2 regions of the Clostridium sp. LY3-2 genome follow, and region 1 is predicted to be linked to the other one. Evidence: predicted binding sites of a transcription regulator. Region 1 holds the regulator's gene; the other holds the start of a gene.

Evidence for each region. The regulator Rex, encoded in region 1, represses fermentation and respiration genes when NADH is low (regulators of the CRP and FNR family bind a similar motif). The targets are predictions, from matches to a motif close to ATTGTTAANNNNTTAACAAT.
Region 2: the regulator Rex is predicted to act here: its motif matches at 10,078-10,097, upstream of M4I33_RS16155 (acetyl-CoA C-acetyltransferase).

What each region holds. Positions count from the first base shown of each region.
Region 1 is NZ_JAMDLQ010000022.1:100,919-117,776, reverse strand. Features, by position in the region: gene M4I33_RS07945 (CAP domain-containing protein) at 1-376, opposite strand, end outside; gene M4I33_RS07940 (hypothetical protein) at 590-868, opposite strand; gene M4I33_RS07935 (hypothetical protein) at 1,258-2,073, shown strand; partial or broken gene M4I33_RS07930 (3-hydroxybutyryl-CoA dehydrogenase) at 2,440-3,288, opposite strand; gene M4I33_RS07925 (electron transfer flavoprotein subunit alpha/FixB family protein) at 3,402-4,403, opposite strand; gene M4I33_RS07920 (electron transfer flavoprotein subunit beta/FixA family protein) at 4,428-5,207, opposite strand; gene M4I33_RS07915 (acyl-CoA dehydrogenase) at 5,223-6,362, opposite strand; gene M4I33_RS07910 (short-chain-enoyl-CoA hydratase) at 6,408-7,190, opposite strand; gene M4I33_RS07905 (redox-sensing transcriptional repressor Rex) at 7,448-8,089, opposite strand; gene M4I33_RS07900 (phosphatase PAP2 family protein) at 8,342-9,172, shown strand; partial or broken gene M4I33_RS07895 (heavy metal translocating P-type ATPase) at 9,225-11,612, opposite strand; gene M4I33_RS07890 (metalloregulator ArsR/SmtB family transcription factor) at 11,627-11,980, opposite strand; gene M4I33_RS07885 (DUF3892 domain-containing protein) at 12,159-12,383, shown strand; gene M4I33_RS07880 (zinc dependent phospholipase C family protein) at 12,471-13,058, opposite strand; gene M4I33_RS07875 (ROK family protein) at 13,331-14,269, opposite strand; gene M4I33_RS07870 (ABC transporter ATP-binding protein) at 14,286-15,392, opposite strand; gene M4I33_RS07865 (hypothetical protein) at 15,409-15,894, opposite strand; gene M4I33_RS07860 (ABC transporter substrate-binding protein) at 16,045-16,858, opposite strand, start outside.
Region 2 is NZ_JAMDLQ010000062.1:6,010-22,867, reverse strand. Features, by position in the region: gene murA (UDP-N-acetylglucosamine 1-carboxyvinyltransferase) at 1-865, opposite strand, end outside; gene M4I33_RS16205 (hypothetical protein) at 886-1,506, opposite strand; gene M4I33_RS16200 (ATP synthase delta/epsilon chain alpha-helix domain-containing protein) at 1,653-2,051, opposite strand; gene atpD (F0F1 ATP synthase subunit beta) at 2,066-3,463, opposite strand; gene atpG (ATP synthase F1 subunit gamma) at 3,479-4,330, opposite strand; gene atpA (F0F1 ATP synthase subunit alpha) at 4,361-5,878, opposite strand; gene M4I33_RS16180 (F0F1 ATP synthase subunit delta) at 5,889-6,428, opposite strand; gene M4I33_RS16175 (F0F1 ATP synthase subunit B) at 6,430-6,921, opposite strand; gene atpE (ATP synthase F0 subunit C) at 6,974-7,219, opposite strand; gene M4I33_RS16165 (F0F1 ATP synthase subunit A) at 7,252-7,923, opposite strand; gene M4I33_RS16160 (hypothetical protein) at 7,928-8,293, opposite strand; gene M4I33_RS16155 (acetyl-CoA C-acetyltransferase) at 8,848-10,026, opposite strand; gene M4I33_RS16150 (dCMP deaminase family protein) at 10,403-10,897, shown strand; gene M4I33_RS16145 (hypothetical protein) at 10,947-11,504, opposite strand; gene M4I33_RS16140 (hypothetical protein) at 11,485-14,469, opposite strand; gene M4I33_RS16135 (OmpA family protein) at 14,472-15,179, opposite strand; gene M4I33_RS16130 (MotA/TolQ/ExbB proton channel family protein) at 15,312-16,721, opposite strand.

The DNA of each region.
Region 1 (16,858 bases):
TTGCATAAATTTTATCCCCTGACTTATAAACTCCAACACCTATACCTGTGAAGTTACCACTTAAAATGTTAGCTCTGTGTCCCGGAGAATTCATCCAGTTGTTCATAAACTCTCTTGCTAAAACTTCTGGACTTCTGTTACTCATATATGCAATATTCTCTCCCCATGCATTTATTTTTACTCCATTTGATTTCATTTTATCATATTCTGTTCGATTTGACAGGTCTTCATGCGAAAAATAATTATTTATTGCCATATCTTTAGATTTTTGTCTTCCATAAGATTGCATAGTAGCGTTATAAGATAAAGCTTTTTTGCCTGCTTTAGCTCTTTCACTATTTACTATATTAATTATTTCACTTTCAACAGCTGACATATAAGAACTTTCATTAGTTACGTTGTTATTAGTATTATTATTAACATTAGAATTATCTTTTTGATTATTAGTAGTATTGTTATTTGAATAGTATCTTTGGACTTTAGGCTTAGCTTCATTATTTGAAGTATTATTACTCTCTTTATTGGAATTGTCTTCTACCTTTTTAGAGTTACCTTCTGAAGCTTTATTACTAGTCTTATTATCCTTTACTTAAACTAGCTTATCCTTATTTTTTTCCTTTTTAGAAATAGAAGTTCCAGTTTTATTTTCTTCTTTATTATTAGACTCATTTACTTTTTCTTCTTTTTCTCTAGCATTATCATCTTTTGACTTATTGTTGTCACTTGAATTTTTTATACTATTGTTATCTTCAACGATTTTAGTGTTATTTTCTCCATTTTTGCTTTGGTTATCAATAGTGTTCGTACACCCCACCGTGATTAAAGTAACTGCACCTAATAATACTGATAGTATTGCTTTTCTCTTCATACTTCCTCCTTTGTGAAAATAAGTAATAGAGTTATAACCTATTTGTTAAGTATTTAACTCTATCTTTATTTTACAAGGACAACCCTTATCACCACAATACGCTAACCCCTATGTTTTACTTACATTTCTTTTATATTTATCCGATATTACCATATTACATATAATTTTTATTCCTTATTTTATAATGCTTTCACATATATTCTATTTATTCCTTTACAGTTTATTTATATTTTTTAAATTTTCCACCTTGCTCTATAGTAATGTTCACTTCCTCTACAACATTGTTTTGCTTCTTTGTTGGTATTTTAATAAAATTGACTGAATAAAGGCATTTTTTTATGTCCATAATCAAAATAACTAAAAAAATCAAAATTTTTCGAGGTGAGATTATGGTACATACATCTACTTGTCCCCATTGTGATTCAAAACACTTTATTAAATACGGTAAATATAGATGCGTCCAAAGGTATCAATGTAAAGATTGTCTTAAAACTTTTAATGAAGGGACTGGACTTGTCTGGCATAACACTAGAAAGAGTGTAGAACTTTGGGATAAATATACTCGTCTTATGATATCTGGTGCTACAATAAGAGATTGTGCAGAAAGGCTAAATATCTGTACAGAAACTTCTTTTAGGTGGAGACACAAGATACTAAAGCATATTGGAACTTATACTGATTCAAGAAGAACACATATAGTTACAGCTATGAGACATACTAAGTTCTTAGAAAACTTTAAAGGGCAAAAGGCGCCCCCCGTTTGCACTATTTCTAGAAGAAAAAATATCTTTGTAGCTACTACTATTAATAAAAATAATTACTCTCTAGCTAAGATATCCTTTGATTCTATGAGCCCTACACAGGAATCTATAGAAGGTTTATTAAATGCATTCACTCCTGTATTTAATACTTATTTCTTGCCAGGAAAAGATAGGTTTTCTTATCTTGTATCGAAGAAGTTAAACTATGCTCTTCATAAAAAGAAAGAATTAGAAATTTCTAAAGATGAAGGGGAAATTTTACTTAATAATTGTTCTGATTTTATATTGAATTTAAGAAGATGGCTTAGAAAATTTAGAAGTGTTGCTACAAAGTATCTTCAAGTTTATTTAAATTGGTTCGTTTATATTTATGAAGGATCTTATGAAAAACATACTATTTTATCTAATTTAATAAGTTCTATTTTTTGTGTAAAAGTAATTTAATTTCTTTGAATTTTAGCCTTAATATCGGTATATTTTTATAGCTTGTCCTTTTATAATTTACTTGTCTACTTTTATCTTTTTTAGATAACTTGTCTTAATAATTTACACTTGTCCAAAATATCGAAAATTTATATGAATATAGCGAAAATCCCTTGTACCAATAATATCTCGTAACAATGGTGTAGTTTTTTTCATTTTTTATTATTTGTTATTGATTAGTTCCTTCTACCCACTTATTACCAAATTGTGAGGTACTACGCTTAAAATATAACTTTATTCTTATAATTTCCTTTATAGCAAAAAAAAGATAGGCATCCCTTAAGATACCTACCTATATATATATTAATGAAATTAAACACGTATTTATTATCTGCTGTAGTCGTAGAAACCTTTTCCTGACTTTCTTCCAAGCCATCCAGCTCTTACGTATTTTCTTAATAAGCTTGATGCTCTGTATTTGCTATCACCAGTTTCGCTATATAATACGTCCATGATTGCAAGACATACATCTAATCCTATAAGATCTCCTAATGCTAAAGGTCCCATTGGGTGGTTAGCACCATATTTCATAGCTGCATCTATATCTTCAACTGAAGCGATTCCTTCTTGAAGTATGAATGTAGCTTCGTTTATCATTGGGATTAAGATTCTGTTTACAACGAATCCTGGAGCTTCTGCAACTTCTACAGGCTCTTTTCCTATAGCTACTGATAAATCTTTAACTGCATCAAAAGTTTCTTGGCTTGTAGCTATTCCTCTTATTATTTCAACTAACTTCATTACTGGAGCTGGGTTAAAGAAGTGCATTCCTATAACTTTATCAACTCTGTTTGTAGCTGAAGCAACTTCAGTTATTGATAATGATTAAGTATTTGAAGCTAAGATAGTTTCTGGTTTACAGATTCTATCTAATTCTGCGAATATTTCTTTTTTGATTTTCATATTCTCTACAGCTGCTTCTACTACTAAGTCACAATCAGCTGCTAAATTCATATCAGTAGTTCCTGAAATTCTGCTTAATATTTCTTCTCTAGTTTCTTCAGTCATTTTCCCTTTTGAAACTAATCTTGAAAGACCTTTATCTATTCCTGCGATTCCTTTTTCAACGAACTCTTGTTTAATATCTCTTACTATTACTTCATACCCTTTTTGTGCGAAAGCTTGAACGATTCCAGCTCCCATAGTTCCTGCACCTAATACAAATATCTTTTTCATAATTTTACCCTCCTAAACTTCTAGTCGAAGATTATATATTTTCCGATATCTATTTACATTTATGCATTTTACTAGAATCTCTAGTAAAATGCATTTAATTTAAAATTTCTAAATTAGTTTTTTGCTGCTTTGAATTGAGCGATCATTTCTGGTAATACTTTATTAACATCACCAACGATAGCGTAGTCAGCTAATTTCATGATTGGAGCTGTTTCATCTTTATTTATAGCAATGATCATATCTGATTCTTGCATACCAGCTGTATGTTGGATAGCTCCTGAAATACCACATGCAATGTAGATGTTAGGTCTAACTGTTTTTCCTGTTTGACCTACTTGGTAATCTCTTTCAACCCATCCTTTATCTATAGCTCCTCTTGATGCTGCAACTGCTCCACCAAGTACGTCTGCAAGTTCTTGTAGTTTATCAAAGTTTTCTTTGCTTCCTACTCCTCTACCACCTGCAACTAAGAAGTTTGCTTCACTTATATCAACAACATCTTTAGTTTCTTTAACTATTTCAACTACTTTTGTTCTGATATCTGAATCTGCTAATTTAACTTCAACATTTTCAATTTCTAAGTTAGGTTTTCTCTCATCGATTTTTGAGAAAACTCCAGGTCTTACAGTAGCCATTTGTGGTCTGTGATCTGGGCATGCGATTGTAGCCATTAAGTTTCCACCGAATGCTGGTCTTGTAGCTAATAAATCTCCATTTTCAACTTCTACAGCTAATTGAGTACAGTCAGCTGTTAATCCTGTTTCTAATCTAGCTGCAACTCTTGGACCTAAGTCTCTTCCTATGAAAGTTGCTCCTACGAATAATATTCCAGGTTTTCTTTCTTTAGCTAAGTCACAGATAACTTTTGTATATCCATCTGTAGTATAGTGCTCTAAATCTTTGTGATCACAAACGATAACTTTATCTGCACCGTGGTTTCCTAAAGTTTCAGCTAAATCTGATATGTTATGTCCTAATAATAAAGCTGTAAGCTCTACTCCTAATTCGTCTGCTATTCTTCTACCTTCGCCTAATAATTCTAATGATACTTTTTGTAATTCGCCTTCTCTTTGTTCAGCGAATACCCAAACACCTTTGAAATCTGCTATATTCATTTTCAATTACCTCCCAAACTTTCCTTAGATGTAGTGCTTTTCTTTTAATTTTCCGATTACGTATGCAACAGAGTCTTTTGGACCTTCTTTAACTAATTCTCCAGCTCCCTTAGCTTCTTTAGTCATTGACTTTTTAACTTTAGTTGGTGAACCTTTTAGTCCTAATTCTGCTTTATCTACATCTATATCGTCTGCTGACCATATAGTTATTTCTTTATCTACTGTATCAAAGATTAATCCACAGTTCATATATCTTGGGTGATTTAACTCTTCGATCGCTGTTAAAAGACATGGAGTTTGAACTTCTATCATTTCGTGTCCGTCTTCTAATGCTCTATTTACTAATAATCCGTTTTCTTTAACTTCTACACCTTGAACGTAAGTTACTTGAGGTATATTTAAGTGTTCTGCTATTTCTGGTCCAACTTGTGCTGTATCTCCATCGATAGCTTGTCTTCCAGCGAAAACTATATCATACTCTAATTTTTTGATTGCTCCTGCTAAAGCTTTTGATGTAGCTAAAGTATCAGCTCCTGCAAATGCTCTATCAGTTATAAGGATTGCATCGTCAGCTCCCATACATAAAGCTTCTCTTAATGCGTTTTGTGCTTGTGGAGGTCCCATACTTATTACTGTAATTTTTGCCCCACTCTTGTCTTTTATTTGAAGTGCTGCTTCTAAAGCATGCTTATCTTCTGGGTTAATTATTGATGGAACTCCATCTCTTATAAGTGTTCCTGTTTTAGGATCTATTTTAACTGCTGTAGTATCTGGAACTTGTTTTAAACAAACTAATATATTCATTTTTTATTGACCTCCCTATCTTAACTTACTTCCTGCTATAACCATTTTTTGAACTTCTGAAGTTCCTTCGTAAATTTCTGTGATTTTAGCATCTCTCATCATTCTTTCAACTGGGTATTCTTTAGTGTAACCATATCCACCGAAGATTTGAACTGCTTTAGTAGTTACATCCATAGCAACTTCTGCTGCGTATAATTTAGCTCTTGCAGCTTCTACTGAGTATGGAAGACCTGCTTCTTTTAAAGTAGCAGCTTTGTAAACTAAGTATCTTGCAGCTTCTACTTTTGTATCCATTTCAGCTATCATCCATTGTAATCCTTGGAATGCTGAAAGTGGTCTACCGAATTGTTTTCTTTCTTTCATGTAGTTAACAGCTTCTTCTAAAGCTCCTTCTGCGATACCTAAAGCTTGAGCTGCTATACCAATTCTTCCTCCGTCAAGAGTTTTCATTGCTATACCAAATCCTCTACCTTCTTGTCCAAGTAGGTTTTCTTTTGGTACGATACAGTTTTCCATTATTAACTCTGTAGTTGATGATGCTCTGATTCCAAGCTTATCTTCTACTTTACCTATTGAGAACCCTGGGAATGCTTTTTCAACTATGAAAGCTGAAATTCCTTTTGTTCCTTTAGATTTATCTGTCATAGCAAATATTATGAAAGTTTCAGCAACTCCACCATTTGTTATGAATATTTTTGATCCGTTAAGGATGTAGTTATCTCCATCTAAAACTGCTGTAGTTTGTTGTCCTGCAGCATCAGTACCAGCTCCTGGTTCAGTTAGTCCGAAAGCACCAACTTTTCTTCCGCTTGCTAAGTCTGGTAAGTATTTAGCTTTTTGATCTGGTTTACCAAATTGGTTTATAACTGCTCCACAAAGTGAAGTGTGAGCTGAAAGAATAACTCCTGTAGTACCACATACTTTTGATAATTCTTCAACTGCTAAGATATATGATAAAGTGTCTCCACCTGCTCCTTCGTACTCTTTAGGGAATGGGATACCCATCATTCCTAATTCAGCCATTTTCTTAACATTTTCCATTGGGAATCTTTCAGTTTCATCAATCTCTGCTGCTATTGGCTTAACTTCGTTGTTAGCAAATTCTCTAACCATTTGTCTTACTAATTCTTGTTCTCTAGTTAATTGGAAATTCATTTAAATTACCCTCCTGTTCAATACACCCTAAATTTTATATATTAACTATTTGTTTTGGAAATTCTTTTCTCTTCTTTCCATGAATGCTGTCATACCTTCAACTTGGTCTTCTGTCGCGAAACATTTTCCGAAGTCTTCAGCTTCTATCATTATAGCTCTATCCATATCAACTTGCATTCCTCTTCCAATTGCATCTTTACATAATCTAACTGCTATCGGAGCGTTTGCCATGATTTTTGAAGCCATTTTTCTAGCTTCTGCCATTAATTCTTCTAAAGCTACTACTTTATTAACTAATCCTATTCTTAAAGCTTCATCAGCTTTAATCATATCGCAAGTGTAGATAAGCTCCTTAGCTTTACCTTCTCCAACGATTCTAGCTAATCTTTGAGTTCCCCCAAATCCTGGTGTTATTCCAAGTCCTGCTTCTGGTTGTGCAAATCTAGCTTTTTCTGAAGCTATTCTTATATCACATGCCATTGCAAGCTCGCATCCTCCACCTAAAGCGAATCCTGAGATTGCTGCTATAACTGGCTTGTCTAAAGTTTCAAGTCTTCTGAATACTTTATTTCCTAAAGCACCAAATTCTTCTCCACCTTTTTCATCTAAATCTTTCATTTCTGAAATATCAGCTCCAGCTACAAAAGATTTTTCTCCAGCACCTGTAAGAATTACTGCATAGATGTTATTATCTTTTTCAAGATCTTCAACTACCATGTTTAACTCTTTAAGAGTTTCTGAGTTTAAAGCATTTAATGCCTTTGGTCTATTGATAGTTACAATAGCTAAGTTTCCTTCTTTTTCAAGAAGTACGTTGTTTAATTCCATCACTGAATCCTCCTAAAACACAATCAAAAGGTTATTAGAGTAAAATTAACCCTTTTATATTATAAATTTTCATTTTATACCTAAACTTGTAATCTATTATAAAATTTCTCTCTTTGTTATTTGTTTCACAAATAACGGCAAAAAAATAATTGAAGTCTCTCAACTTCAATTATTATTATATAACTTTGTTAAAAATTTTGCAATATTTTTTAGTAACTTTGTGTAAAATTTTTAACAATCTTATTTTATTCTAATTTTTATTTGTTTGATTCTTTATCGTGTAAAAGATAAATTAAAGTTAATAAACTTTCACTTAAGTGAACATTCTCAACTATTACGTCATCTGGCACTACTAAATCTACAGGTGCGAAGTTCCATATTGCTTTAACTCCACCATTTACTAGTGAATCACATACCTTTTGAGCGTTGATTCTAGGAACACAAATAACACCAACATCTGTATTCTTGCCTTCTAAGTATGTATTTAAATTATCAATCTCTCTGATCTCTACATCTCTTATTCTTAACCCTACTAATTTTGGATTTGCATCAAAAATTGCTGTAAAGTTCATTTTCATTTGACCAAATCTAGTATAGTTTGCAATCGCTTGCCCTATATTACCAGCACCAACTATAACTGCATCATAGTCTCTATCTAGCCCTAAAATCTTACTTATCTCATTACTTAATGCTCTAACGTTATAACCATAACCTTGTTGCCCGAAGTCACCAAAACAATTTAAATCCTGTCTTATTTGAGAAGCTGTAAAGCCTATCTTCTCCCCTAATTCTTTTGAAGAAATTCTATCTACATCATTATTTAATAATTCATTTAAATATCTATGATACTTAGGCAATCTTTTAATTACAGCCATTGAAATATTCTTTTTCTTTTCCATACTGCTCTCCTTTAATTGCTTTTATTTGTCTTTTAAGTTATATTACTACCAAATTCCCTTAAAACTGGGTGAATTTTTTAACTATCTATTTTATATTACCATAAATCAATAAAAATAATCTATTTTTTTTAAGTTTTCTAATTATATTTTTCATTTATATAGTATATTGATATATTTTATATACTGTAGTTTTAAATCTATTTTTTTCTGTTATAATTATTTTCAAACTACATAATTTATGGAGGACATATAATGGAAGTAATACAATTTATTCAAAGCTATGCAAACCCTTCCTTAGATACCTTCTTTAAAATCATAACAAATCTAGGAGGTCAAACTCTCGGTGTGATTTTAGGTATAATCTTCTTTTTATTTTTAAATAAAAAGATTGGGTTTAAATTTATATATGCTATGCTTTTTTCTTTTTGTTTAAATAACATATTAAAAGGAATTTTTAACGAATCTCGTCCTATAGGAACCCCTGGAATTAAAAGTAGCGAAATTAATACTGCTACTGGAAGCTCCTTTCCTTCCGGCCACTCACAAGGTAATGCTACCGCCTTTACCTTTTTAATAACTCAATTTAAAAGGAGGTGGATTTTAGCCCTTGGTATAGTGATGATGGTGCTCGTTCCACTATCAAGACTTTATTTAGGTGTGCATTGGCCTATAGATGTTATTTTTGGAACTATCTTTGGAATAGTATCTGTGTTTGTTTCAAATAGAATTTTTGATTTATCCTACGATAAGCCTAAAAAACTATTTTTAATAACTTTAGTTATTTTCTTAATTTTAGGAGTAATTTTTAAAAGTTCTGACCTTACTAAAGCTATAGGGTCTTTTTTAGGTCTTAATCTATCTTTATTAATCGACCAAAAAAGTATTAACTTTAACCCTAAGGCTGATGTAAAACAAAATATTTTAAAACTTTTAATCTTAGCTATAGGATTAATTCTTATATACTCTATTTTTAACCTTTTTAATAAGACTTTAATCATAGAATTTTTAAAATATTTTTCTTTATGCTTTTATGGCCTTACTATTTCGCCATATATATTTATGAAATTTAAAATACATTCTTAATATAAATTCAGAAAAACTAGGCAACGCCTAGTTTTTCTTTTCTTAAAATTTATTATTTAAGGGCTCTCATCGAATTTAAAACTGCGATTAATGTTACTCCAACATCTGCAAAAACAGCTTCCCACATATTTGCATCTCCAAGTGTTGCTAAAACTAATACTATTAATTTTACTCCTAGAGAGAAATATATATTTTGCCATAAGATTTTGCTTGTTTTTCTTGCTATTTTAATTGATTCTGGTAATGCTGTAGGTTCATCCTTCATTAAAACTACGTCTGCGGCTTCTATAGCTGCATCTGAACCTATTCCTCCCATAGCTACTCCAACATCCGCTCTAGCTAAAACTGGGGCATCATTTATACCATCTCCAACAAAGGCAACTTTGCCTTTATTTTCTCCTTCTAGTAATTCTTCAATCTTTGTAACTTTATCTTGAGGTAATAATTCTGCATACACGTTATCAATGCCTAGTTCTTTTGAAACTTTTTCTGCTGCATTTTTGTTATCACCTGTAAGCATTACTACATTTTTAATTCCTAAAGCCTTAAGTTCTTCTATAGCTTCTTTTGAATTTTCTTTTATTTGATCTGAAATTACGATACTTCCTATATATCTTGAATCTAAAGCAACGTGTATTATAGTTCCTATCTCTAAAATTTCAGGAGTTTTAACGTTTTTAAGTGCCATAAGCTTGCTATTACCAACTAAAACTTCTTTTGAATCTATATAGTAAACTATCCCTTTACCACTTACTTCTTCATGTTTATCTATTTTAACTTTTCCTATTTCTTCTTTTTTAGATAATTTAAATTCTTCAAGTATTGAAGTAGCTATAGGGTGAGTTGAGTATTGCTCTCCTAAAGCTGCATATCTTAATACTTCGCTTTTACTAGAATCATCTGATATTATCTTTGTTACTTTAAAAGTACCTTTAGTTAAAGTACCTGTTTTATCAAATACTACTGTATCTACGTCTTTTAAAGCTTCTAGATAGTTTCCACCTTTAATTAATATTCCTTTTTTAGAAGCTCCTCCTATCCCTGCAAAAAGTCCTAAAGGAACTGATACTACTAAAGCACAAGGACAAGAAACTACTAAGAATATTAACGCTCTATATATCCACTCATCAAAAGTAGTGTTTGGAATTACAAGTGGTGGGATTATTGCAAGTGCTAAAGCTGAAAATACTACTATTGGTGTATAGTATTTTGCAAATTTAGTTATGAATTTTTCAGTTTCTGCCTTTTTAGAACTAGCATTTTGAACTAACTCTAGTATTCTTGCAACAGTTGAATCTTCAAACTCTTTTAAAACCTTAACCTTTATAACGCCACCTAAGTTTATAGAACCTGCTAAAAGTTCATCTTTAGGCTTTTTAGATACTGGAAGTGATTCACCTGTTAAAGCAGAAGAATCAACGCTTGTACTTCCTTCGATTATCTCACCATCTAAAGGAACTCTTTCCCCTGATTTTATTAGGATTATATCATTAACTTTTACGTCTTCTGGATTTACTTCTTTAATTTCACCTTTGCTTGTAATTAGGTTTGCATATTCTGCTTTTATATCCATAAGGGCTGATATTGATTTTCTTGACCTATTAACAGCGTAGCTTTGAAATAATTCTCCTATTTCGTAGAAAATCATAACTGCAACACCTTCAGGGTACTCCCCTACAGCAAATGCACCTATAGTTGCAACTGACATTAAGAAGTTTTCATCAAACACTTTTCCTTTTCTGATATTATTAAAAGCAGTTAGTAATACTCCTTTTCCTACTAAAACATAAGATATTAAAAATAACCAAACGTTTTTATCTAAAGCCATAGCTAAAATAAAGAATATTGTACCTGCGAATAATCCATAGTTTTCTTTTATAACTTGGATTATTTTATTTTCTTTTTCTGTAGGTTATAAAGTATTAGTTTTAGATACGCTACCTTTATACTTATTAACTTTTACTTCTGGTTCTAAATCATTTACTATAGTTTTTGCTGATTTTATAATATTATCTTCTGAAGCTTTATCTTTATCATAATTAATTATAAGAAGCTTCATAGGAAAATTTAAACTTGCGCTTTCTACGTTATTTAAGTTATTTACCTTTTCTTCAATCTTACTCGCACAGTGAGCGCAGTCTAATCCTTCTAAAGTTAATTTAATTTTAGATTTTGGTTCGTTATTTACTTTTTTGTTTGATGCTATTTTATATTTCATTACTTTAACTTGAGGCTCAAGTTCGTTTACTACCTTAGTTACTTTATCTATAAGTTCTTTTTCTGTAATCTTTTCTTCATCATAAGATATAATTAATAGCTTAAATGAAAAGTTTATACTAGCTTCTTTTACTTCATCGAAGTTATTAACTATATTTTCAATTTTACCTGCACAGTTTGCACAATCTAAACCTTCTAATAATAGTTTAAGTTTAGCATCCATATTCTTGTCCCCCTTTATTCACTTACGTGGTCTAATCCTTGATTAAATATTTTCATGATATGCTCGTCATCAAGTGAGTAATATACTACTTTTCCAGCTCTTCTAAATTTAACTAACCTGTTAGCTTTTAACGTTCTTAACTGATGTGATATAGCTGATTGAGTCATATTTAAAAGTACTGCTAAATCACAAACGCACATCTCAGCTTCGTAAAGTGCGCAAATAATTTTAATTCTAGTTGTATCTCCAAAAACTTTAAAAAGTTCTGCTAAATCGTATAATGTTTCTTCTTTTGGAAGTTTATCTTTAACTTCATTCACTACTTCTTCGTGAATGACATTACAGTTACATCTATCTGCTTCTTTCATAAAATCCCTCTTTTCATATGAATGATTGTTCATATGTTCATTGTATGATTGTTTAGTAATTTTGTCAACTTTAAATCTGAATAATTTATAATTATTTTACGAATGATAATATTGAAATTATGTTTACTAAACATATTATTAATTATTTATATTAAATATTCTTTTGGAGGTCTTTTTAATGGAAAAAAATCTTAAAATAACTAAGCTTGTTAAACAAGGGGGAAGAATCGTAGGTTATGAATTATCAAACGGTCACCAAATCGATAAGACCGCTGCTGTTGATATGACTAAGTCTGGCGAAATCACTAACGTAACACTTATAAATAACTTTGATGGAAGCGTAGGCCTTGCACCTTACGATAAAAACTTAAAAGACTTGCCTGTTGTTGTTATACATTCATAATAGATAGCTTTTTAGCACTCTGCTCTATATAATTTAATTTCTTATTTTATAAAAAAAGATGTTGAACTTTAAAAGTTCAACATCTTTTTAAATAGCTTCTGCTATTTTTACACTGTTTTCAATTATATTATCTAATATAACGTTTATTATTGTGTTACTTACGTAATATGCAAAGTTTAAATCACTTTCTGTTCCAGGATCTTTTGAATAAAGTTCTAAAGTCGTATCTATAAAATCTCTAATTCTATTTATCTCGATTCCTTTATGCGTTAAACAAGAAAGGTTTTTAAGTTCGTAGCTTTTAGCTATTTTAGATAATTCTCTTTCATACGTCACGTGCTTTTTAATAGCGTTTTTAAATTCCCATCTCTCATAATGAGCTAAGCAGTAATAATCACATATAAAATGAGTTGCTACTCCTAGTGCTGCACTAAATTTCCCAATTCCTATATCATTTCTAATCTCGTCTATTGAAAGTTCTGATAAAGTTTCTATTATTTCAATAATCATATCTATACTTTCATTAAAATAATGCTTTTTTAACTTGTATTTTGATATATAATCTGGCTTTATATTGCCCCATATATAAGATCTCTTGCTTACAAACATTTGCTTATCAATATCAAAATTGTTATAGATGTTTGTAGCGATAAGCTTATGTGTGCCTGCCATCATCTTAACATCACTTCCTTATAATATTTAAGTGAATTTATAATAATTCTACTATAAACTTAATTTTTAAAGTAGTTTGTTTTCTTGGCTAATTTAAATTTTTTGCCTATATCTTTAAATTTATTCCAATAAATTAATTATAGTCTTATATTTGAATTTTTCAAATTATTTTTATTAAATTAACCAAATTAATAAATAAATTTTACATATGACTTCAAATTAATAAAATTGGACTATACATATTTAGTATAGCCCAATTTTTATTTAAATAATTTTTAATCCATTTTTGTTATTGCAAGTGCAATAGCACCAAGCACTCCTGACTTTCCGTCAAGCTTTGCTTTAACTATCTTACAGTTATTTAAAATAGTACTTAAGCATCTCTTTTCCATCTCTTCTTTTATACTTTCAGATAGGATATCCCACTCATTTGAAATACCGCCACCTATTACTATCATATCTGGATCAAATATATTTGCATAATTTGAAACAGCTACTCCTAAGTAAGAAAGAGATTCTTTTAAGATTTCTTTTGATAATCTATCACCATTTTTAGCTTCTTTAAAGACTTTTGCTGTTACTTCATCATATTCTCTTAAAGAAGTTTTTACTCTGCTTTTTAGAGCTTCATTTGCTAAATTTGAAATTGCAGTTCCTGAAGATAAAGATTCTACGCAGCCTCTGTTTCCACAGCCACACCTTCTTCCTCTAGTGCTTACAGTTGTATGTCCTACTTCTAAAGCGTTTGAAGTGCTACCTCTATATATTTTACCATTTAATATAGCACCTCCCCCAATTCCAGTACTTACAGTTACGTATACCATATTTTCAGTGTTTATTCCAGCTCCAAACCTGTGCTCTGCTAAAGTAGCTACGTTTGCATCGTTATCTAAATAAACTGAAATTTTAAAAGCATCTTCTAATTCTTTTACTATATTATAATTTTTAAAAGGCAAATTAGCTGGTTCTGCAATAAGACCATTTTTTACATCTAAAGGCCCTGGAGAACCTATCCCTATAGCTACTACTCTTTCTTTATCTATATCTTCTAGTAAGTAGCTTATACTATCTTTAATTTTTCCAACTATCGAATCAGCTCCCTTAAAAGCTTCAGTTTTAACTACTATTTCTTTTAGTATTTCTCCTGACTTATCTGCAAGGGCTGAATATATTTTAGTTCCACCTAAATCTATCCCTATAAATAACTTTTCCATGTTTAATCCCCTTTATTTAGAAAACTGTATATTGCTCTTCTTTATTAAAGATGTGTAATTTATTTAAATCCATTATATATCTTAGGCTACCTTTAGTATTTAAATTCTCTGCTGTTGCAGTTTTAATTATAAGTTGTCTTCCTTCTGCTTTTAAGTAAAGGAAAGTTTCTGCACCTAAGTTTTCTGATACTTCTATTTCTGATTCAAATACTACATCAGCCTTATCTACATCTGCTTTTTTACAGCTTATGTTTTCAGGTCTTATCCCTACTATAACTTCAGCGTTTGCATGATCCTTTTCTCTAAGAATATCTGCCTTATCTTTAGGAACCTCAACTTCTTTATCTAACATTTTTAAGAAAACTTTTCCTTCTTTTTCGTAAGTTGTTCCATAGAAAGTATTCATTTGAGGACTTCCTATAAATCCTGCAACAAACATATTAGCTGGGTTTTCATATATTTCTTTAGGACTTGCAACTTGTTGAATAAGTCCATCTCTCATAACTACTATTCTAGTTCCAAGAGTCATAGCTTCTGTTTGGTCGTGAGTTACATATATAAATGTAGTTTTAAGTTCTTTATAAAGCTTTGCTATCTCTGTTCTCATTTGAACTCTAAGTTTTGCATCTAAGTTTGATAAAGGTTCATCCATTAAGAATACTTTAGGATGTCTAACTATAGCTCTTCCCATAGCAACCCTTTGTCTTTGTCCTCCTGATAATGCTTTAGGTTTTCTATCTAAAAGATGTTCTATATCAAGAATTCTTGCTGCATTTCTTACCTTTTTCTCTATTTCTTCTTTTGGCATTTTTCTAAGTTTTAAACCAAATGCCATATTATCATATACTGTCATATGAGGATATAATGCATAGTTTTGGAATACCATAGCTATATCTCTATCCTTTGGTGCTACATCATTAACTAATCTATCACCTATATATAACTCTCCCCCTGAAATTTCTTCAAGTCCTGCTATCATTCTTAAAGTAGTAGATTTCCCACACCCTGATGGTCCTACAAATACTATAAATTCCTTATCCTCTATTTCTAAGTTAAAATCATTTACTGCTTTAAACCCATTCTCATACATTTTATCGATATTTTTTAATACTAAACCTGCCATTTTTGCTTCCTCCCTTTTATAAACTGTTAAAACACACCGGATTTAACTTTCTGCATATAGATAATAGTTTTTTATCCATAGCTACTCTAAACCCCACAAGCTTTGAGTCTCTATTTATAACTAAAATTTTTTCTTTTAATCTTTTATCATCTTCTATACAAGCATTTACTACCCTTATATTTTTATTATTTGCTTCTTCTAAACTATAAGCATTTACTAGTTTTTCTATATTTAATGTAGTTATAACTTTTCTTTTTTTCTTATTCATTATCTTTGTTATAACTAATTCATTTTCAGTTATCTCGTATTCATACTCTAAAAAAAGATTTCTTGCTATAAGCCCAAGTATTACATATCCCATTAAGAAAGTTACAACTCCAAACGTTCCAACAAAAATTGCTGAAATCATAGCTAGAACTACTAAAGTATTTCTAACACTTTGAAACTTTTTTTGTATATCCCCGTAATCCTTAGTAATAAATTGCTCATAGAAAATATCCATACTCTACCCCTTCTCCCTTTTACCTTAGTTTTAAGATCTATATATAACTTTAAATAAAAGTTTATTTCCAAATTTATATTTTTGTTTATGTATTATCTTTTTATAATGGGATGCTTAACCTTTAAGCTAAGCATCCCTTTAATTTAAAAATTATTTTTGAGTCTTTTTCCACTCATCAAGTTGAGATTGCATCTCTTGTAATACTTTATCTAATCCTTGCTCTTTTAACTTAGCGTTTAATTTACCTAAATAATCATCAACATCTACTGATCCACTGTAAAGTGTAGCTTTAAACTCTTCTAAAACATTGTTTATAGCTGCTATTTCGTTAGTTACTTTTTCAGTATTAAATTTAAATCCTAATGCTGGTGAAACCTTAGCATCATCATTGAATTTTTCAAAAGCTGCCCATTTGTCTTTAGGCTCTTCATGTAAAACATCAGTTATAAATAAGTTACCCATAGCAAAGTATGGAACATCATATTTTTTCTTTTCTGCATCGATTAATTTGATTTGGTTATCAGAAACTTTTTCATAGTGAGTTCCTTCAATACCGTAGTTTAAAAGATTTCTTAATTTTGCATCTGTATTTAAAAGATTTAAGAATTCAACTGCTTTTTCTGGATTTTTAGAGTTCTTTGAAACAGCTATCATTGAACCTGTAGTTGAACCGTTAGTTATCCAAGTATCAGTTATAGTTGATGAAACAACTTTTTTACCTAAAGTCTTTGACCAAAGAGTATCTGCATAAGGTTGTCCATCCCCTTTAGTTACAAATCTTTTAACTGTCTTATCATCTTGAGCTGTTGCTGAGTCAGCGTTTATATATCCTTCTTTGTAGAATCTTCTTAAAGTTTCTAAAGTCTTTTTCATTTCTTCAGTTTCGAACATGTTTTGAATCTTTAAGCCTTTATCTGTTAATAAGATACCAGCTGGGTCTACTAATTGATCGAAGAATGTTGTA
Region 2 (16,858 bases), on a different contig from region 1:
TTCCTCTACCATCTACAATAATTCCATCTTCATAATTTATAAATTTCACTCCACATTCTTTTAGTTTTTCTATTATAGGTCTTAAGTTATCATCATCAATACCTTTAATATCTATAACGCTTTTTGAAATAGCTGCCGCTACCATAAATGTACCAGCTTCTATCCTATCGTAAATTGGAGTGTGTGTTGTTCCTTTAAGTTTATCTACACCTATTATAGTTATTTTACCTCTACCTGCACCATAAATCTTTGCACCCATTTTATTTAAAAAATTAGCTAAATCATAAATTTCAGGTTCTTCTGCTGCATTTTCAATTATAGTCTCTCCTTTAGCAAGGACTGAAGCCATAATTATATTTTCTGTTGCTCCAACTGATGGAAAATCCAAATATATTCTGTTACCTTTTAACTTAGTAGCCTTTGTTTCAACATAACCATATTGTTTATTTATATCAGCTCCTAATAATTTAAAGCCTTTTAAATGTAGATCTATAGGTCTACTCCCTATATTGCATCCGCCTGGAAGAGAAAGCTTGCAGTAACCAAATCTTGAAAGGATTGGTCCCATTATTAAAAATGATGCTCTCATTTTCTTAACTAAGCTATCTATAGTATCTACTAACTTTAAATTAGAATTATCTATAATTAGTTCATCTGTTATATTTGAATATTTAATCTCTGCCCCTAATTCTCTAAGTAATTCTATAAGAACACTTACATCTTCAAGCATTGGAGTATTTTTTATTATAACTTTTTCATCACACAATATAGTTGCAGCTATTATAGGTAAGATTGCATTTTTAGCTGAACTTATATTAACTTCTCCCTTTAGTTCCTTAACTCCCTTTACTATGATTTTTTCCATATTTTCCTCCAAAAAAATTGTTAATACGTTTTGAAAATAATAGGAGTTCCTATAATTAAATAAATTCCAGTATCATAACTCATAATGGAATAATTTAATCTGCTTCCATCTCCTAATGTAAGTTTTCCTGTGTATCCATTTTGAATTTTAATAAATTCTCCCTTTAGATTAAGAGAACTCATATCAAGTTTGTCTATGTTGTTGTTTTTCACTTTTATTTTACCCTTATAATAGTTAAAATAATTTATATTTTGGATTTTATCATCTTGTATTTTTTTCAATTCTTTCTTAAGATTTCTTGAATTTGTTTTTGTATCCTTATTTGAAATAACACCTTCAACAAAAGTTTTATTTCCCTCTCTCCAAGCGCTAAATTCTAAAGAATATCTACCTTCTAATTTTAATTTATCTGAAGTCTCTATTTTATAATCTTTTTTTAAAATATCGCAAACTCTCTTAAATTCATCTTCTATACTTAAATCAGTTTCGTATTGAATTTTTACAGCATTTTTAGCAAACTCTGTTTTTTTAATAACATCTTCTTCAAAATAATAATAATTTTTAGTATTTAAACTTTCAGAATTTGAAATTCCTAAAACGAAAATAGTACAAATAAAAATAATAACTCTCTTTATTCCCATAATACCCCTACCTTTCGTTTTAAGTATTGTCCATAAAATAAAAGTTTATACAGTTTTCCTCTATATATATTATTATCATTATTAATTTTTTGTGCTAATAAAAAACATGCAAAAAAAAGACCACACTTTAAAGTATGGTCTTTTTACTATTGCTCTTTTAATCTAATTCTTAAGATTGATCTTTGAAGCGCAGCTTGCGCTCTTTTTTCATTCCAATTAGATTCTTTTAATCTTTTTTCTGCTCTATCTTTGGCTTCTTTTGCTCTTCCTAAATCAATATCTTCTTTAGTTTCTAAAGCACCTACGCAAAGTTTAAGTTCATTTCCCTCAAATTTTGCAATTCCACCTGATATAAAATACTCAGCTTTAGTACCATCTCCTAAAATAACCTTTGCTATAGTAGGTAGAGTTTTTAGTAGGATAGACTCATGGCGAGCCATAAGTTCAATATATCCTTCTCCAGTTTGTACTGTTATGCTTTGTATATCTCCATCAAAGGCAGTCTTTTCTGGAGTTATTATTTGCATTTTAAAAGTACTACTCATACGATAACACCTTCTTATGCTTTTATTTTAGCTTTTTCTAAAACTTCTTCTATAGTTCCTACAAATAAGAATGCTGATTCTGGAACATCATCATGCTTACCTTCTATTATTTCTTTGAATCCTCTAACAGTTTCTTCTATTGGAACGTATTTACCTGGAATTCCTATGAATTGTTCTGCAACTGAGAATGGTTGTGATAAGAAGTTTTGAACTCTTCTTGCTCTTGCAACAGTTACTTTATCTTCATCTGATAATTCATCAACACCTAAGATAGCTATAATATCTTGAAGTTCTTTATATCTTTCAAGCATATGTTTAACTTGTGAAGATACTTTGTAGTGTTCTTCACCAACTATTCTAGGGTCAAGAATTCTTGAAGTTGACTCGATTGGGTCAACTGCAGGATAAATACCTTTTTCTGCTATTCCTCTTGATAAAACTGTTGTTGCATCAAGGTGAGAGAATGTTGTAGCTGGTGCTGGGTCAGTTAAGTCATCGGCAGGTACGTATACCGCTTGAACTGATGTGATTGAACCACTCTTAGTTGATGTGATTCTTTCTTGTAATGCACCCATCTCAGTAGCTAGTGTTGGTTGGTAACCAACAGCTGATGGTATTCTTCCTAGTAAGGCTGAAACCTCAGAACCTGCTTGTGAGAATCTGAATATATTATCTATGAAAAGTAACACGTCTTGGCCTTTATCTCTGAAATACTCAGCCATAGTTAACCCTGTAAGTGCAACTCTCATTCTAGCTCCAGGTGGCTCATTCATTTGTCCAAATACTAGTGCAGTATTTTTAAGAACTCCTGATTCTTTCATTTCATAGTAAAGGTCATTACCTTCTCTTGATCTTTCTCCAACACCTGTGAATACTGATAATCCACTATGTTCTTTAGAAATGTTATTTATAAGCTCTTGGATTAAAACTGTTTTACCAACTCCAGCTCCTCCAAATAGACCTATCTTACCACCTTTTTGATATGGTGCTAAAAGGTCAACTACTTTAATACCAGTTTCAAACATTTCTGGTTGAACTGATTGATCTTCAAATGATGGTGCTGATCTGTGTATAGGGTAGAATTCTGTAGCATCTACATCCCCTGCAATTTCACCATCTATTTCTTTACCAAGTACATTAAATAATCTTCCTAAAACACATTTTCCAACTGGTACTGATATTGGATGTCCTGTGTCAACTGCTTTAATTCCTCTTTTTAATCCTTCAGTCGCTTCCATAGCTATTGTTCTTACTATATCGTCTCCGATATGTTGTTCAACTTCAGTGATAAGCATGTGCTCACCCATGTCTATCTCAATAGCATTATATATGTTTGGAAGTGACTCAGTATCAAATTTTATATCTACAACTGGTCCTACTACTTGAACCACTTTTCCTACATTTTTAGGCATCTAGATACCTCCTCACTATTTTTGTGCTTCTGCTCCACCAACTATTTCAGCAATTTCTTGAGTTATTGCGCTTTGTCTGATTCTATTATATTTACTTTCAAGTCTATCTAATAGATCATTTGCGTTCTTAGTAGCTCCATCCATTGCTGTCATTCTTAAAGATTGCTCACTAGTTCTTGCGTGAAGCATTGAATTTAATAATTTAGATACTATATAAAAGTCAAAAACTTCTTCTACCGCACTCTCGTCTCTCGGTTCTATTGTATAGTCTCCTACATTTTCCTTTTCTAATTTAACAGGTAATAATCTTTCAATTTTAACTTCCTGTGATACAGGCGAATTAAATCTAGTATAAACTACATTTATTTCACCATATTCACTATCTTTATATAATCTTAATGCATGATTATATATAGGAAGCATCTCTTTAAAATTAGGATGGTCTTGTATATCTAAATATTCTCCTACACAATTAAATCCATATCTTTTAACGTATGAAACACCTTTTTTACCTACACAGATTACTTCAGCTTCTTCTCCGTTTGTTTTAACTTGTTCTCTTAATCTAAGAGCTAAGCTGACATTGTATCCTCCGCATAATCCTGTATCAGATGCAAGAACTATATATAGTTTTCTTTTAGAGCCATTACCTTTTAAGTAAACTGAATCCATAAATCCATCTATTTCATTAAATACATCTTTAGTTATATCTAAAGTCGTATCAAAGAAAGTTTCATTTAGGTTTAAGTTTGCTCTAGCTCTTCTTAACTTTGAGGTAGAAACAAGTCCCATGGCTTTTGTGATTTTTCTAGTACTTTGAACTGACTTAATTCTTCTCTTTATTTCAATAAGTCCTGCTCCTGCCATATCGTCAACTCCTTAATTTTCTACCAAATATTAAACGCCATCATTTAAGAATTTTTTCTTAAATTCTACTATTCCGCTTTCAAGCATTCCTTTAACTTCATCAGTTAAAACTTTACCTTCAATGATTGCTTTTCCTACTTCTCTGTGATGTACGTTCATGTATTCTAAGAATTCTCTTTCAAATTTTTTGATACTTACTACTTCTATATCTGATAAGAAATTATTAACAGCTGCATAAAGGATCATTATTTGATCTTCTACGTCCATTGGGCTGTATTGGTCTTGTTTTAAGATCTCTACTAATCTCTTACCTTTTTCAAGTCTCATCATTGTATCTCTATCAAGGTCTGAACCGAATTGAGCAAATGCTGCTAATTCTCTGTATTGAGCAAGCTCTAGTCTTAAAGTACTTGAAACTTGTTTCATAGCTTTAATTTGAGCGTTACCTCCAACCCTTGATACAGAAATACCTGCATTAACAGCTGGTCTTTGACCTGAATAGAATAAATCTCCTTCAAGGAATATTTGACCATCTGTAATTGAAATAACGTTTGTTGGTATATAAGCAGTAACGTCTCCTGCTAATGTTTCGATTATTGGAAGTGCTGTTAAAGAACCGCTTCCTAATTCTTCTGAAAGTTTAGCTGCTCTTTCAAGTAATCTTGAATGGATGTAGAAAACATCCCCTGGATAAGCTTCTCTTCCTGGTGGTCTTTTAAGTAATAGTGACATTGTTCTGTAAGCAACAGCGTGCTTAGATAAGTCATCGTATATTACTAATACATCTTTACCTTGATGCATAAAGTGCTCACCTATAGTACATCCTACGTATGGTGCTAAGTATTGTAGTGGTGCTGTTTCTGATGCAGTTGCAGCTACTACTGTTGTATAATCCATAGCTCCCATTTCTTGTAATGTGTTAACTATATAAGCTACTGTTGATTGTTTTTGTCCGATTGCTACATAAATACATATAACATCTTTACCTTTTTGGTTGATTATTGTATCTATTCCTATAGCAGTCTTACCTATTTGTCTATCTCCAATGATAAGTTCTCTTTGTCCTTTACCTATTGGAATCATTGAATCTATTGCTTTTATACCTGTTTGTAGTGGTTCGTTAACTGAACTTCTTTCAAGTATTCCTGGAGCTTGAACTTCAATTGGTCTAGTAGTTTCTGCTTTTATTGGGCCTTTTCCATCAATAGGTTCTGCAAGTGCGTTAACAACTCTACCTATTAAGTTTTCTCCAACTCCAACTTCAACTATTTTCTCAGTTCTTTTAACAACGTCTCCTTCTTTTATACCTTCTTCTGGTCCTAAAAGAACGCAACCTACGTTATCTTGCTCAAGGTTTAAAGCCATTCCATAAACACCATTAGGGAACTCTAAAAGCTCACCTTCCATACAGTCATCTAATCCAAATACCCTAGCAACTCCGTCTCCGATTTGGATTATTGTACCTGAGTTTATAGTTTTAATTTCTTTGTCGTATCTTTCTATTTCACTTTTAATTATAGAAGTAATTTCTTCTGGTTTGATATTCATAGCTTCACCTCTATTCGCTTTTAAGTATTAGTGATTTCATTTCTTCAAGTTTTGATTTAATTGAACCGTCAATTACTTCGTTACCAACTCTTACGTATAATCCACCTAAAATACTCTTATCAATTTCATATTCTAATATAACATTCTTGTTAAATTTCTTTTCTAAATTAGCTTTTAATTTAGAAGATTGATCTTCACTTAAAGGAATAACACTCTTTACTAAAGCTGTAACTATGTTTTGCTTTTCTAGATGTATTAATTCCATTTGATTAAGCTTTTCTCTAATGTAATGAATTCTTCCTTTTTCTATAAGGATAAGTATAAAAGATAATAATTCTTCGTCTATTTGTCCTTTAAGAAGCTTTATCATTATTTTCTTTTTCTTTTTTGTACTAACTTGAGGATAATCAACTAACTTTTTTAATTCCTCATTACTATCGATAAGGTCACAAATTTCTCTAAGATCTCTTAAATATTCCTCTACCTTACCTTTTTCTTCCGCTACTTCATATAAGGCTTTAGCATATCTCCTATCTAGGTATTCGTACATATTACATACCTACCTTGCTAATATAGTCATCTATAAGTTCTTTATGCTTTTCCTCGCTTATACTCTCACCTAGAGCTTTTTCTGAAATTAGCATTGAAATGTTTAATATATTATTTCTCATTTCATGTTCTGCTTTTTCTTTTTCTCTTGTGATTTCATCTCTAGATCTCTCTAATAGTCTCTCAGCTTCAACTTTAGCATCATTGACTATTTCTTTTTTAAGATCATCAGCTTTAACCTTATATTCATCAACTATTTCTTTACCTTTTTTCTTTGAAGTAGTTATTTCTCTTTCGTTTTGTACTTTTAAGATCCTTGCTTTTTCTAAATCTTCATCAGCTTTAGATATTGTATCTTCTATACGATCTTTTCTTTGTTTGATAATAGCATTAACTTTATCAAACGCTATTTTTTTTACTATCCAAACTAATATCCCTAAGTTTACTAAAGTGACAATAATCTTTGGAATATCTATAGACATATTAATATCCAAATCAAAGCCTCCCTTCCAGGCTTAAAAACCTATTTTTTTATAGCAAATTTAATTATTTTATTCCAACGAATAATAGTATGAATGATACTAGTAATCCATATATTGCTGTAGTTTCTGCTAAAGCACAACCTATGAAGTAAGTTGACATTAAGCTACCCTTAGCTTCTGGTTGTCTTGCTATACTTTTTAGAAGACTTGCTGTCGCGTTACCGATACCTACTCCTGCTCCTAATGCTGATATAATTGCTAATCCTGCTCCGATTGCACGCATTCCAATGATAAATTCTTGTCCTGACATAAATAATTCCTCCTAAAAATAAATTGTTTTTTTTATTCTTCTGCTATCATTTTTATATTTATCATAGTTAATATTGTAAATATAAAACTTTGAAGCACTCCATCAAATAGGTCAAAGTAACCCATAAGTGGTACTGGGATAGCTAATTGAGCAATCCATGCTACATTTCCTAATGCTTGATAAACTAATTCCATTATTACTACCGCAACTGTTATGTTACCGAAAAGTCTGAAACTTAATGTTACAGGTAACATTACTCTTTCAAGTATGTTTATAGGTAAAAGAGCTGCAGTTGGATGTCCATATCCTTTTAAGTAACCAAATAATCCATTTTCTCTTATTGAATTAATTTGAACTATAAGGAATGTAAGTAATGATAAAGCTAAAGCAACACTGAAATCTGATGTTGGTGGCTTGAACCCTAAAAGGTCTGTTACGTTCATAACAAATACGAAAATCGCAAGAGAACCTACAAATGGTGCATAGCCGATATAACTGTCGCCCATAGTTGATTTTACCCAGTTGCTAAATCCTTCTATACCCATCTCAACAATGTTTTGCTTTTTGCTTTCTGGAATAACTTTTAAATTTCTAGTAAGTAGCCATAAAACTATAGCGATTAAAACTATGATAACCCACTGCTGGATTATTACACTTCCTAGACTATTTATAAAGCTACTAACCTTATCCATTAGACTGTTCACTCAATCACTTCCTTTCTTCATATTTAATAGCCATAAAAAGGGAAATGAAATTAGACATATAGCCTATAACGTAAAGAATTATGTTGTATTGGTTTTGCAATAATAACAAGATACCGATACCGGCAACAAGGATTATTCTTATTACAAAACTAACCATCAATAATAATCCCTTAAGATCAGCTTTTGAATTGATACTTTTTTCTGATAGAGATCCGCCTATTATGAAATTTGCAAGACTTATTAAAAATCCTATCACAAAAGGTTCTACGTATTTTGGATTTATTATAAGTAATGCGATAACTCCAAGGCCGACTACAAGTAAACTAGACTTTGCTGTGTTCCTAAGTAAGCTTTTTAAATCTATAACCATATTCGCCTCCTTATGTCTTTCTAAATCATTATAGTGTAGATAATTTCCTAATTGAAATTCAATTTTTGTCTATTTTAGGCAATAAAATTCCTTTTTGAAGTGTTTTTACTATGTTTTAACCCTTTTTAACCACTTTACTCTTTTTCTCTTCATCTTACAACTATTTTTAAATTAAATTTCAATTGTCAGAAAATTCAGTCATGTTATCAATAAAAAAAGGTATATTTTCCGTTTTTTGTGAGACACAATTGAATTAACATTATAGACAAGTTGCACAAAAATCGATTTTATAACCTTTTGTTAATAATTTGTTCATATAGTTATCTTTTTATTATCATTTGTTTATTGTCATCATATATGTAGTTTTATTATTCTTTTATTATTTTATTCCTATTTTTTTTAATAATTTCAAAAGTAAAAGACTGATACTTTTACGATTTAGAAAATATACCATTTAATATAATTATTAATACCTACTAAAAAAGCTAAAAAAAACCACATAGCATGATATGCTATGTGGTCTCTATTTATATTATTTTATTTGAAAGGTCCTACTATCTCTCTACGATTAATGCAGTTCCCATTCCTCCACCGATACAAAGTGTTGCTAAACCAGTTTTAGCATCTCTTTTTTCCATTTCGTGAAGTAAAGTAACTAGGATTCTAGCTCCTGAAGCACCTACTGGGTGTCCTAAAGCTATTGCTCCACCATTAACGTTAACTTTTGACATATCGAATCCTAAATCTTTAGCTACTGCTAAACTTTGTGCTGCGAATGCTTCGTTAGCTTCTACTAAGTCAATATCTTTAACTTCTAATCCAGTTCCTTCTAATGCTCTCTTAGTTGCATAGAATGGTCCGTATCCCATTATTGATGGATCTAATCCTTTTGATCCGTATGAAAGGATTTTAGCCATTGGTTTAATTCCTAATTCTTCAGCTTTTTCAGCGCTCATTACTACTAAAGCTGCAGCTCCATCGTTTATTCCTGAAGCATTACCTGCTGTAACTGTACCATCTTTTTTAAATGCTGGTCTTAATTTTCCTAAGCTTTCAGCAGTTGTTCCGAATCTTGGGAATTCATCAGTATCAAATACTTTTGGATCTCCTTTTCTTTGAGGAATAACAACTGGTACTATTTCATCTTTGAATTTTCCAGCTTTTATTGCAGCTTCTGCTTTTTGTTGTGATTCTGCTGAGAAAGCATCTTGCATTTCTCTAGTTAGGTTCCATTGTTCTGCTATGTTTTCTGCAGTGATTCCCATGTGGTAGTTGTTAAATGCATCCCAAAGAGCGTCGTTGATCATAGTGTCAACCATTTTTCCGTCTCCCATTCTTTGTCCCCATCTAGCTGTTGGTAAAGCATAAGGTGCTCTTGACATGTTTTCCATACCACCTGCAACTACTACATCGCAATCTCCAGCTTTAATCATTTGAGCAGCTAAACTTACAGCTCTTAATCCTGAACCACAAACTTTGTTTAAAGTCATTGCTGAAACTTCGTTTGGTAATCCAGCTTTTAAAGTTGCTTGTCTAGCAACGTTTTGTCCAAGACCTGCTTGAATTACGTTACCCATTAAAACTTCGTCAACCATTTCTGGTTTGATTCCTGCTTTTTTAACTGCTTCTTTTATTACTGTAGCTCCTAAGTCTACTGCTGGAACATCTTTAAGTGCTCCACCGTATGTTCCTAATGCTGTTCTTACAGCACTTACTATTACAACTTCTCTCATATTGTAAAACCTCCCAAATATATAATTAACATTTGTATTAACATTTTTATTATTGTTAAACTCTTAACACACTCTTATTATACCACCTTTATTTTATTATTCAATAGTTTTTTGTTAATTTTTAAACAAACTTTTATACCTTTTCACTATTTTTTTAAGAACCTTCCCAACTCAAACCCTTATATTTTATATAATAAAAAACATTTAATCCTTTAAAAGTCAACTTCTTTGACTATTTTTCTACATACATTTTATCTTTAAATTCCTTCATTTTCTTATATATTTTTAAATACCATTTTTATTTGTTTTTGCATTATATATAATAGTATAATAATTATGTAATTAATTATTAAACCTTGATTTAGGAGGTATAAATATGAAGAGAAAAGATTTTATATCTTGGGATGAATATTTTATGGGACTTGCTTTATTATCTGCAAAGAGAAGTAAAGACCCTAGCACACAAGTTGGTGCTTGCATAGTAAGCCCAACTAACAGAGTTTTATCTGTTGGATATAATGGATTTGCATTTGGTTGTTCAGATGATGAATTTTCATGGAGTAGAGATGGAGAATTTTTAGAAACAAAATACCCTTATGTAGTTCATGCAGAGCTTAATGCTATTTTAAATAATAGAGGTGTTTCTTTAGAGAATGCAAAACTTTACGTTGCCCTTTTCCCTTGCAACGAATGTGCAAAAGCTATTATACAAAGTGGAATTAAGGAAGTAATTTACCTTAGTGATAAATATGCTGAATCTGATGAAGTTAAAGCATCAAAAAGAATGTTTTTAGCGTCTAACGTTAAATTAACTAAACTTATACCATCTGTTGAAAAAATAGAATTATCATTTAACGCTTTTGAAATTTAAATAAAAAATGCCTTAAAAACAAGGCATTTTTTTATTTAACTATATTTTTTTAAGCTATACCTTTATCTTTTAAAGCGTCTAAGAGTGAAACTCTATAAAGTTCTTCTTCTTTTATTAGTGTTATTTTATCTTTTAATTCTTTAGATTTTTTATTATCTATTATGAAGTTATAAGTTACTTCATATGTTATATAGTTATTAGAATTATCTATTTCTTTTAAATCTAAAATAGAAACATCAAAATATATATCTGATGATACATATGCTTTCACTAATTTAAAAAATTCTACTTCTTCTTCTTTATTTAATTTCGCATCTAAATATGCGTAATCTAATGCTTTTTCTATATCTCCATTTATAGAAAACTCATAGAACTTTTCTATAACATTTTTAGGATCTTTTAGGTCTATCTTAAAATCTTTATAAGCTCCATAACCTATAAAAAATATTACGATTATTATTATAATTGCAAGAAGCTTTTTTATATTTTTTAAAAAGCAGTTGTATATATTATAAAATCTATTATAAATCACCTGATCTTCTGATGTGCTATTACTATATAGTTTTGAAACGTCTTTAATTTTTTCATCACACTTCTTGCACTTCATACCTTCCCTCTTTAAAATTAATTTTAAATAATAAATCTAACTCTTTATATAATTTATCATAGCTATTTAAATCTTCTCGTTTTAAAATATTATTTAAAGAACTTATTAATTCTTTATCTCCTTTATTTTGAAGATTTAAAATATCATTATATATATATCCTTTAATTAAATTTGTTATATTTCTTTCATTTAATAATATTCTATCTTTAAATCTTTCCCCTACCTTTAAAGATAAATTTTCTTTATATTTTATTAAACCTTCTATTCTTCTTGGAAATATAAAGCTAGAAGTATTTATAAAGGCATCTTCTCTAAAATCTGTAAGAGTGAAATTAGAATTTATTAAATTCTTTTGTAAGTTTAAGATGTCTAATCCTTTTCTTATAACATCTTTAAGAGAGTTATCTTTTATACTTTCTTCTAATATATATAATTCTTTATCAAATGTTTCATAGTTTATCCAGTTTTCACTTAAAATTTTTAATATAGTTTCTCTAAACTCCTCTTTTCTAAAGATTATTCCAGACTTAAACTCATCATTAAATAAAGATTTAACTTTTACTCTATCACTTAAATCGCCTCTATACCTTGAAACTACTTTATAATTCCCAAATATATATGCTAAGTTTAAGTTGTCTTTATATTTGTAATAATCTTCTAAAGATCTCTTTAAAATTAAGGATTCTTTAGACTTTTCATCTAAATTAACTATAATTTCTTTTACATACCCTTTATTATCTTTAAACTTCTCTTCTGCTTTTTTTAAGATAAGTCTTCTTATTTCCTCACTTGTTTCTCCAAATCTCGCTAAACTTTTAAATTTCAAATCATCTTCATAATAGTTTCTAAGAGCTAAAAGCTTAGCTTTTTTGCTAGAAGTATTTCCTCTTTCAAATTCCTCTATTATGATTTTTTCGTTTGATTCATCTTTTACTAAATTAGAATACCTTACCCTTATATCTAAAGGTAAATCGCATCTTTTTATAAGTTCACTGTATACTTCTTTTCTGCCTTCTTCATCTAAGACTTCAATCATACCTTTTATAGTACTTACATAGATATTTTCAGTTATAAAGTTAGAATTTTTAATAAATTTTAAAAGAGTTTCTCTTCCTTTATCATAATCTTTTATATTTTTAGATTCTCTTATAACTAAAGGTAACAGGTCATATCTTTTAGAAGCTATAAAGGCGTTAGTTACTTTGTTTATAACTTTTCTTTTTAAATTTCTATCTTTAAATCTTATTCTATTTATAAACACACCTAAAAATATTAAATCAAAACTAAATTTATTTATTAGATCATATATAAAACCTTCTTCTACTGTGTACTCCTCTAAATAAGTATTTATATATGATACATACTTTGATTCATCACTTTCTAAAACGAAATAATCAATTACTCTTTCTAATAATCTTTTCTTTAAATCTCTATCTTTGATTTTCAATAAAGCTTCTTCGTATATAAATATATCAAGCCCATCTTTTTCACTGTTAAGCTTGTGTAGTATAAATTCATTGTATAACTTTTTACTAAATTTACTTAACTTAAATATAGTTTTAGAGTTATCTTTAAATAATTCATCTTTCTTTTTAGTGTCATTTCCGTCTATTATATCTTCAATTATGTTTATCATTGTCTTTTTTATATAATCACTTTCATCTATGCTAGAATCGCAAAATCTAAAAATATCTTTTAAATTCCCTTGTCTTGTTTTTCTATAATAATCTAAAATCAAAATTTTATCTTTTGATTTTAAGTCTAATTTTTTTATAGTATCTTTATTTTGAATAAGTTTTTCTAATGCTTTTATATCTAATGTTTTTTTATAAAAAGAATAAATTATATCTAACATATCCTTATCTATTTTTATTTCTTTAGAATTTATTATCTTGTTTATTACAATATTTAAACCTTCTTTATCTGAAGTATTTTTATAAATATCCTTAACTTCATTTATAAAACTATAATCAAAATCTCTACTATATTCTTTTAGATTTATTAAAGCCTTCCTGCCTTCTAAATCCTCTTCTAAAATCAAGTTTAAATAGCTTATTAATTCCTTAGAATTATTAGTTATTATTTTTCTTTTATACATTTCTTTTAAATAATCTATATTACTTTTTAATACTATAGGATTTTTTAAGAAGTATTCTTCTAAAAACATAGAAAATCCTATATCAAATTCTTTTAAAGCAAAAGCTCTATTAAAAGCTTCAATATATATGTCTACAGGTAGTTCTCTTTTTATTTCATTTTCCATAACCTTAATCACTTCTAAGATAGAACTTGCATTATTTAAATTTTTAATTTTTTCTACTATACTTTCTTTAAGATAATTCCCCTCTAAAGATTTTCCTTCTAATAAATAATCGCTCTCACTTTTTACTATAAAACTAATATGTCTAAGGTCTATCCCAGTAAAGATAATTATATCTTCTAAGTTATTTACATCCTCGTATCTTGGTATTTTAAAAATAATTTTTAACTTGCTTTCTTTTAAACCATTTATAACTTCTAATTTAATATACTTTTTTAACCTATTTGATATTATCTCTAAATCTAAAGGAACTGTATCTGAACTGTAAGTTATAGAAAACTCCTCAAAAAAACCATTTTCTTTTATAAAAACTAACTCCTTCTTATCTTTTAAAGGGTTTATTTCCTTAATCTTAGGTTTATCAATAAGACCTATATCTTCTAAAATATTTGCTATCTTTATATATTTTTTTGAATCGTTACTTTCTAATTCTCTCTCTATTATTTTGCTTGTATAATTAAATCCTTTATCTAACACTACCCAGGGTAATACAAGCTTTTTTATATAATTTTCTTTTAAACCTTTTAAATCAAGCTTATCTCTTTCAATTTCATTTTCTAGTCTTTCATATTCTATTACGCAATTTAACTTTAAATCATCTCGAACTTTATAAAGCTTAAAATACCTCTCTAACGTCTTACCCATAACTATTTATCCCTCTTTAAATTTCTACTTTTAATAGCCTCTTCTAAGTCCCTATTTGAAAATACCATCTTTATTTCTATTTTTCTTTGATCTTTAACGGCTTTCATATCATTTTTTGAATATTTTTCTCTATCTCTATCTTCTTTTTTAGGGTTTGTCTCAAACTCTGACATCCCAGAAGCTTTAAATTTACCTCCAAACCCATTTTCTAAATCGCTATTAATTGGAACCATAGAATTTAAAAAGCTCATTGCCCTTTCTGTTGATAATTTCCTATTATCTATAGTTGTTCCTGCATAATCTGTATGTCCCACAATTTCAATATAATCTATCTCTTTATTAAGCTTTTCATCTTTAAGTATCTTATAAAATACTTCATTTAATTCTTTTGCTAAATTTTCACCGTCCTTTTTTAAGTCCCATTTTCCAGTATCAAATAAAGTCTCTGTTTTAATCTCTATCTTTCCTTCCTCTTTATTAAAATACATAACATCTTTGTTAACATTATTACTATCTAATTTACTTTGAATCTCTTTATAAATAGCATCCCTTTTTTTAGATATATTATCTACAAACAAACTTGATAACGCCATTGATATAAGCATAATAAAAAAGAAAACTAAAGTTACTGTAGTCATAATATCTACAAAAGATGGCCAGTAAGACATCTCTTCTTTTTCTCTTTTATATCTTCTGCTTCTAAACTTCATCTTTAAAACCTCCACTCTTCCCTAACTAATAAAACTTTCCTCTTAATTAAATTTATTATCACTAAACTTTAAATATTCTAATGTAAATTAAAAGCCACTTCTTAAATTTTAGAAGTGACTTTAAAATCATTTTTATCCTCTAGATGCAAAAGCCCAATCGTTTGTTGCCTTAACTAGTTTTGCTATAGTGTTTGTATTTTTGCTTAAACTTTGAGTAGCTTCTGTTATTCCTGCTATAGATTCATCTAATCCTCTTATTATGTCTTTAGATAAATCCTCCATTTCAAGTTTTAAAATACTAGTTACGCTCTCTGTTATTCCAGACTTTAATGAATCTACAGTTTCTAAAAATTCGTAAAGACCTCTTTCAAATCCATCATAACCTTCTTGAAGATTAGATAGTTGAACTTCTAATTTATTAGAACTTATATCTATAGAGTCTTTAATATACTCAGTGCTCTCTACAAGTCTGTTGTATGAAATTTCTAAATCTCCTTTAATTCCTAAAAGAGTTTGCAATGATTTTGTCATTATTACATTTTCATCACCTATACTCTTTTCTAAAGTTATTATCTTATCTCCAAGAGAATCTATCTTTAATGATAAATTACTAGTTGCATCATCCATTATGTTTTTAAACTTATCTGTGTTTATCTCAAAATTATCTATAGATTTTTTAAATATTTCAACAGGCATGCTAAAACTATCCACAGTATTATCTAAACTTTTAATAACTCGGCTAAGTTCTACTGTATAATTACTCATCTCTTTTGCTGTCTCTGTCATATCTATAGTATTTTTATTTATCTTTTCAACAAGTTCTTCTACACCCTCTCTAAATAAAGCCCTCATCTCTTTAGTTAAATCTTTCATAGTATTTTCTAAAGTATTATTAAACTTTTCAAATTGCTTAGCGAAACCATAAAAGTTTTCTCCATATATTAAATTATCTAAATAATCCTCAAAAGTATCAAAGAACATATCTTTTTCTCTTTTAACTAATGAAATAATAAAGTTTAATATAATCGATACAAAAACACCAAAGATACTAGTCCAAAACGCACTTGCCATACCTTGAAGTGGAAGTCCCATTTCACTTAAGAAAAGTTCCATAGAATTAACACCAGAAACTAATACTCCCTTAGTTGAGTGTATTGCAACTGTTAATCCTAAAAATGTACCAAGTAAACCAAGTGCAATTGATATTGCTGGTATCATATTCATAAACTTATCATTTAAGTTAAAATTATTTCTCAAATGTTTTAATATTAATACCTCTGTATTTATATTATCTGTTCCTTTTTGTGCACTATTTTTAAAGTCCTTTACTATTTCATTTAAAACATTACTTTCAAAAGTTTTTTCTCTTGATTCATAATTTAAGATACTTCCCCTTTCAAATCCATAGTTAAGTTCTTTATATGAATTTCTTATCCTTAAACTAACAACTATCCCATATATAGATAAGGCTATTATTAAAGCTATAACGCCAAACCCAATTATTCCTTGTCCTAAAAATGAACTAAAAAGATCCTTAAGCATTTTAATTAAACTCCCCTCTAAATAAATTCCTTTTATATATAATACTTAAGTACCCCTACATAATATTCTTATTTTTTTCTTTATATAAAAAAATAAAAGGAACATTAACTAAAGTTAACATTCCTTTTCACTTAAAT